DNA from 3 places in the Bacillus sp. URHA0034 genome. Region 1 is predicted to be linked to each of the others. Evidence: riboswitches for the same ligand, from Rfam matches in the RefSeq annotation. Region 1 holds a riboswitch; each other region holds the start of a gene.
What was found. A riboswitch is a leader RNA that binds a small molecule or an ion and turns the genes downstream of it on or off. The one in region 1 is predicted to bind S-adenosylmethionine.
Positions count from the first base shown of each region.

Region 2: another riboswitch for S-adenosylmethionine. It lies ahead of ACZ9EE_RS21070 (methionine biosynthesis PLP-dependent protein); the one in region 1 lies ahead of metK (methionine adenosyltransferase).
Region 3: another riboswitch for S-adenosylmethionine. It lies ahead of ACZ9EE_RS03820 (YezD family protein); the one in region 1 lies ahead of metK (methionine adenosyltransferase).

Region 1 covers NZ_JBWCDK010000002.1:4,291,233-4,293,434, forward strand. The annotation lists gene pckA (phosphoenolpyruvate carboxykinase (ATP)) at 1-362, opposite strand, end outside; SAM riboswitch class I at 617-754, shown strand; gene metK (methionine adenosyltransferase) at 1,065-2,202, shown strand, end outside.
Region 2 covers NZ_JBWCDK010000002.1:3,960,375-3,962,576, reverse strand. The annotation lists gene ACZ9EE_RS21075 (asparagine synthase-related protein) at 1-458, opposite strand, end outside; SAM riboswitch class I at 848-962, shown strand; gene ACZ9EE_RS21070 (methionine biosynthesis PLP-dependent protein) at 1,095-2,202, shown strand, end outside.
Region 3 covers NZ_JBWCDK010000002.1:313,678-315,879, forward strand. The annotation lists gene ACZ9EE_RS03815 (phosphoadenylyl-sulfate reductase) at 117-833, opposite strand; gene ACZ9EE_RS03820 (YezD family protein) at 909-1,037, opposite strand; SAM riboswitch class I at 1,137-1,238, opposite strand; gene ACZ9EE_RS03825 (hypothetical protein) at 1,422-1,706, shown strand; gene ACZ9EE_RS03830 (AbrB family transcriptional regulator) at 1,969-2,202, shown strand, end outside.

The sequences.
Region 1 (2,202 bases):
ATAGGCAGCCGGGACTTTTTGTCCGCTCCTGCAAACCCTTTGAATACAAAGATCTCACTTTGTAGTCTTAAGTAATCAAGTACTTTTTGATACAGATTCGTAAAAGCTTCCTCAGATATAGGCTGATTGGTTGAGCCCCACGCAATTTTATTCTTGGTAGACTCTTCCATCACAATGAATTTATCCTGTGGTGAACGTCCTGTATATTTGCCGGTGGAAACACTGACAGCGCCGGTAGAGGTCAGTGTTCCTTCATTTCTTCTTAAAACCTTTTCAACTAATTGCGGGACGGATAGCTGTACCTGGACATGACTTTGTTGTAACAATTGTTTTAATTCAGTTGGAATATGAACAGAATTCATTTACTGAAACCTTCCTTTACTAGGATTATTTGTTAAATAGTATAACACATTTATTTTAATAGTCTATACTAATGAAAGAAATTATGTGAATATTTAAGAATTTATTCGTGCGGAGGGACAAAAGCTTGGATTAGTCTCCAATAAAGAAAATATTCATTTTTAAAGTTACAATTTTCTCTTTTTGAAAAAACTTGATACAAATTCATTGACATTGTTTGAAGGAGTAGGTTATGATTTAGCCTTGAACGGATACTCTCTTATCCCGAGCTGGTGGAGGGACAGGCCCTATGAAACCCAGCAACCTGCAAACGAATAATCGGACTCCAATTGAATCCGTTATTTCGGGCAAAGGTGCTAAACCTGAAGCAAGGCTTGACCTTGGACGATAAGAGTGAAAGGCACGCAAAACTTTTGCTATTAACCTTTCCTCATTATGATGGAAAGGTTTTTTGTTGTATTTACGTGCTATGTTACATAATTGTACTTTTTATTCCATCGTATAAACTTTAAGGGGAGTATACTAAAATAGAATTTTGTCTGGGGCCAAGCACCAAGGCACTTTTTCATTTCTATAATAATAATCCCATGTTTATTTCATACTACTAAGGGAATGAGTTCCGTATCAACTCGAGGTTAAACGGCAGGTATACATAAAACCCAAACAGCTAACCTCACTTAATTCCATAATAAGGAGGAATTCAGATGTCAACAAAACGTCGTTTGTTTACTTCTGAATCAGTAACTGAAGGTCATCCTGACAAGATTTGTGACCAAATTTCTGATTCCATTTTAGATGCAATACTAGCTAAGGATGCTAATGCTCGTGTTGCCGCTGAAACTTCAGTAACAACAGGACTAGTTTTAGTAGCAGGAGAAATCACCACATCAACATATGTAGATATTCCAAAGATCGTCCGTGAAACGATTAAAGGTATCGGTTATAATCGTGCAAAATATGGTTTTGACTCGGAGACTTGTGCGGTCTTAACTTCGATTGATGAACAATCTCCTGATATTGCGATGGGTGTTGACCAAGCCCTTGAAGCTCGTGAAGGTCAAATGTCAGAGGAGCAAATTGAAGCGATTGGTGCAGGAGACCAAGGTTTAATGTTTGGTTTTGCTTGTAATGAAACAAAAGAGCTAATGCCTCTTCCGATTTCACTGGCGCATAAACTTGCACGCCGTTTAACGGAGGTACGGAAAGAGGATATCCTTCCTTATCTGCGTCCTGATGGAAAAACACAAGTCACGGTGGAATATGATGAGAATGATAAACCAGTCCGAATTGATACGATTGTCATTTCTACACAGCACCACCCAGAAATTGCATTAGAGCAAATTCAGCGAAACGTGAAAGAATATGTCATCAATCCTGTTGTTCCAAAGGAACTCATTGATGAAAACACAAAATATTTTATTAACCCAACTGGCCGTTTCGTTATCGGCGGACCGCAGGGTGATGCAGGTTTAACAGGCCGTAAAATCATCGTTGATACCTACGGCGGATATGCTCGTCATGGCGGTGGGGCATTCTCCGGCAAGGATCCTACAAAGGTAGACCGTTCAGCTGCCTATGCTGCGCGCTATGTGGCTAAAAATATCGTGGCGGCAGGACTGGCAGATAAGGTTGAGGTTCAGCTTGCCTATGCAATTGGTGTAGCAAGACCGGTTTCCATCTCAATTGATACGTTTGGAACCGGCCAAATAAATGAAGAGCAATTAGTTGATTTAGTAGAAGAAAACTTTGACCTTCGTCCAGCAGGTATCATTAAAATGCTCGACCTTCGCCGCCCAATCTACAAGAAAACAGCTGCTTACGGCCACTTTGGACGTACAGATG
Region 2 (2,202 bases), 330 kb from region 1:
AGATTTTGATGAAAATATAGTAGTCTATTTCCGGAATAATCCCTTGCCCCAAATATCTCATGTTTTTTCTCGTCCCATATCATAAATGCGAAATCCCCAACTAAATATTTAGGGGTTTCTTCTCCCCATTTATAATAAGATAGTAATATAAGTTCACTATCAGACATTGTTTTTCTGTCCGATATTTTGACTTGTAATTTTTCAAACAATTCATCCCGATTATCAATAATTGCATCTGCCGTAATCGCTAACTTCCGTTCATGATCATAATAAGGAAGTTTCTCGCCTACAGATTCCGGTGTGATCCACTGTGCATGGCAGCCAAAGAAGACTTTGTCATTATGCCAAGTCTGAATATCATCTGCCGGATATTTTTCTAATTCTTTCATCATCCGGTTTCCGTGCTCTAGATTGATTGGTTCATCGTTTAAATGATATATACCGGCTATAGCGCTCATCTTTTCCTCCTGCCATACATTTCATCAGTTACAAAATCTTCTATTAGAAATGTGAGTTCACTAAATAGAACATCAATTCCATAGTTAATCAAAAGAATTTCTTTTAATTAAAATTCCCTCTTGTATATGTTATAATTTTATCAGCTCTATGTATTCCACCTACTAATTCCTATTACATAATACCTATTTTAGTTCTTTATTAAGAACAATTTATAACCCTATAATAAATCCATTAACTACCACTGTCAACAACTTTTCCATTAACTATTTATATATTTTTTTAGAAAGATTTTTCGCCCAGTTTCTTCATTGATATTGTTATTACTAAAAAACAAATTGACATAACACGAAATTTGTAGTAAATTTTATAAATAATCTAAATAATGTATTTCTTATCAAGAGAGGTTGAGGGAAGGGCCCTGCGACACCTCAGCAACCTTCAATGTTTTTTTCTCATTGAAAAGGTGCTAAGTCCTGCAAATTTACTAATTTGCAAGATAAGAAGAATGACAAATGTACTGCATACAAAAGTCTTCTTCTTATAAGAAGACTTTTTTTATTTATCAAAAGGCTTTACTACTCAATCGCGTTAATGCGAAACATTATAAACTTTACTTACTACAAGGAGTGTCCGTTATGTACAAAATCGATACAAAACTTGCCCAAATTGGGAACCGCAGTGAAACAACAACTGGAACAGTGAACCCGCCTGTATATTTTTCAACAGCTTTCCGTCATGAGGGAATCGGGCAATCAACCGGGTTTGATTACACCCGCACAGGAAACCCAACGCGTCAGCTCCTCGAAAAAACAATCGCGGATTTAGAAGGTGCGGATCAAGGATTTGCCTGCAGCTCTGGTATGGCAGCCATTCAACTGATTCTTGCTTTATTTGAATCTGGTGACGAATGGATCGTAAGTGAAGATCTATATGGTGGTACTTACCGCTTATTAGAAAAAGGCTATAAGAAATGGGGCTTAACGACGCAATATGTGAATACCTGTTGTCCGGAAGAAGTTGAAAAGAAAATCACAGCACAAACAAAGGCGATTTTCCTAGAAACACCAACCAATCCGCTTATGCAGGAATCGGATATTGCAGCTATTTCAAAGATCGCAAAGGAACATGGATTATTGTTAATCGTGGACAATACGTTCTATACCCCGCTTTTACAGCAGCCAATCAGCCTTGGTGCGGATATCGTTATCCATAGTGCGACGAAATATCTTGGGGGACATAATGATGTTCTTGCTGGCCTAGTTGTGGCAAAAGGAAAGGAACTTTGTGAAGGATTAGCTTTCCACCATAACGGTGCCGGAGCCGTGTTAAGTCCATTTGATTCTTGGTTATTAATGCGCGGAATGAAAACATTGTCACTAAGAATGGATCGTCATGAAAAGAATGCAAAGGCCATCGTTGAATTCTTTTCACAGCATGATGCCGTAACGGATGTTCTCTACCCAGGACGCGGCGGAATGGTTTCTTTTAGAATCAAGGACGAAGCATGGGTGAATCCATTCTTACAGAATTTAAATTTAATCAGTTTTGCTGAAAGCTTAGGTGGAACGGAAAGCTTCATTACTTATCCAGCAACGCAAACACATATGGATATCCCGGAAGAGATTCGTATTCAAGCCGGCGTTTGCAACCGTTTATTACGTTTCTCAGTTGGAATTGAAGATTCACAAGATATTATTGAAGACTTACAGAACGCTTTTGCGAAGGTACAGGAAGGGGTAATTG
Region 3 (2,202 bases), 4.0 Mb from region 1:
ACCCCCACCATACTATTTATGATAGATTTAGAGTCCGAAGCGGTGGGCACTGCCCGTCAATGCCGGATTGGTTCAACATTCACTGTGGTGATCACCACAGTGTTGGAGGCTTTAGCTTAACGGGTATGTAAGCCGCATTCTGTCTTACCGCTGCCCGACCAGCGTCCTGCACGTGAATCGGCGCCATCACCAACCGGCTTTGTACAAGGGAAACAACCGATGCTTGGATAGTTCTGGTCATGCAAGGTGTTGTATGGAAGATCCTTACTTCTGATGTACTCCCAAACCTCATCCCAAGTCCAATGAATTAATGGGCAAATTTTGATATTCTCGAATTTATCATCCTTATTAAGGAACTCTGTGTTGGCTCTTGTTGGTGACTGTTCACGGCGAAGTCCTGAGATCCACGCTTGTTTAGCAGTCAAAGTCTCCCTTAATGGGATTACTTTACGAATGTTACAGCACTGGTTGGCATCTCTTAGCCATAGCGCCGAGCCATATTCTGCAGCTTGTTCATCAAGAGTTACTTTTGGTTGTTTCCGCTCAATTCTTAATGTTGGGAAACGGGCTTCGATTTTGTCGATGACTTCGTAAGTTTCAGGAAAATGCAGCCCGGTGTCTAAGAACACGATATGGGCATCTGGTTTTACCTGATGAATCAGGTCAATCAATACAATCGCTTCGGCTCCGAAGCTGGATGCATAGACAATGTCTTGATCAGCATAAGTGTTGTATGCCCACTTTAAAACGGAAAGTGCCCCTTTCGTTTTATCTTCGAAAGGAAATGTGTCGGAAATTTGTTGCCAATTTTGATAGGTAATTGCAGCGGTCATGCTACATGCCTCCTTTTTTTCATAAAAAAACGTCTTCCAGGGCGGCTGACGTTGAGACAGCCTCCAGCTTACTGGTCAGCAGTTTTTATTTTGTTTAAGACGAACCTTTTCATTTTTTTCTATTTGTACAATCTTACCATCCTGAACTACTAGTGTAATCGAGCCAAATTGTAAAGAAACCAGCATGTTCTCTAAATGCGTGATAAGTTCTTGCCTTTCATTAGCGTTCAGACTTATTCGCCTCCTTTTTACAAAAAGCGCCTTTCCCACTTTAGGAAAGGCGCTCACAAAAGTCCAGTAAACACCTTATCTACCAAAATGAAAACCATTTTGCTGGAATTGGCACCTTGCTTGGCAGGTTGCCGGGCTTCATCGGGCCAGTCCCTAAGCCTCTCTAGATAAGAATAATTGATTGATGTGATTAATCCTACCATACCAATAGGATTTATGTAAATAAAAAAATATAAAATTTAAAAAATTCTTCACTGCTCTCTTTTTTGTGATGAATTTTTGGCAAAAAAATTTCTTTAAACCAATGCCCTTTTCTGATTGTTTGCATTTACTGTAATGTGAAGGAGGAGGATGAATGTGACGGAATTGAGTTTTCATCAAATTGCCCATGAATTGTTAAAAAAGGAAGTCGAAGTAGTTACTCTGCAAGGGAATTTTACCGGCAGGCTTTTAGAGGTAGGCAGAGATGTTATTGTATTGGAATCGAGAGGCAGAGGCCGCGAACGAATTTTGGGTATTAGAATTGAAACGATCGTAGCGATTTTCCGAGTGGAAAATTTTATACCTAGAGGACCATTTGGGTTTGGGCCAGGGGAAGTCGAGGAATCACCAGAACATCATGAAAGCAGCAGCAGTCATTAAGACGAATCAACAAGAGAAAGCAGCCGTATGCTTTCTCTTTTTTTTGCAAAAATCTCCCTATTACCGAAATATTAAACGAAATTTATTTAACTTCAAATACATACGGAAATGCTCTTACCTTGATAATGTCTCTTAGTACCCTTTTACACGTCATCGTGCTAAAATAATGAAATGACAGGAACATCATGATTCCAAATGATGGGGATCTGTTTTCCTCACAGTAAGGACGCGGTTAAATAATAAAAGACAAGAAGGGTTTTTTTTGAATAATACATCAAAGAATTTAGACAATAAAATACTTCGTTTTACAGTTACGCTGGTAACGGCTTTTATTGGGGGGTTAGTATTTTCTTTTCTTCATACTCCGATCCCTTGGCTGCTTGGGCCAATGGCAGCTGTCTTAATCGGCGCAAGATTTGGAAAAATTGCATTTTACTGGCCGGTTGCGATTCGTGATACAGGCTTAATTGTCGTCGGGTATTCGATTGGACTATCA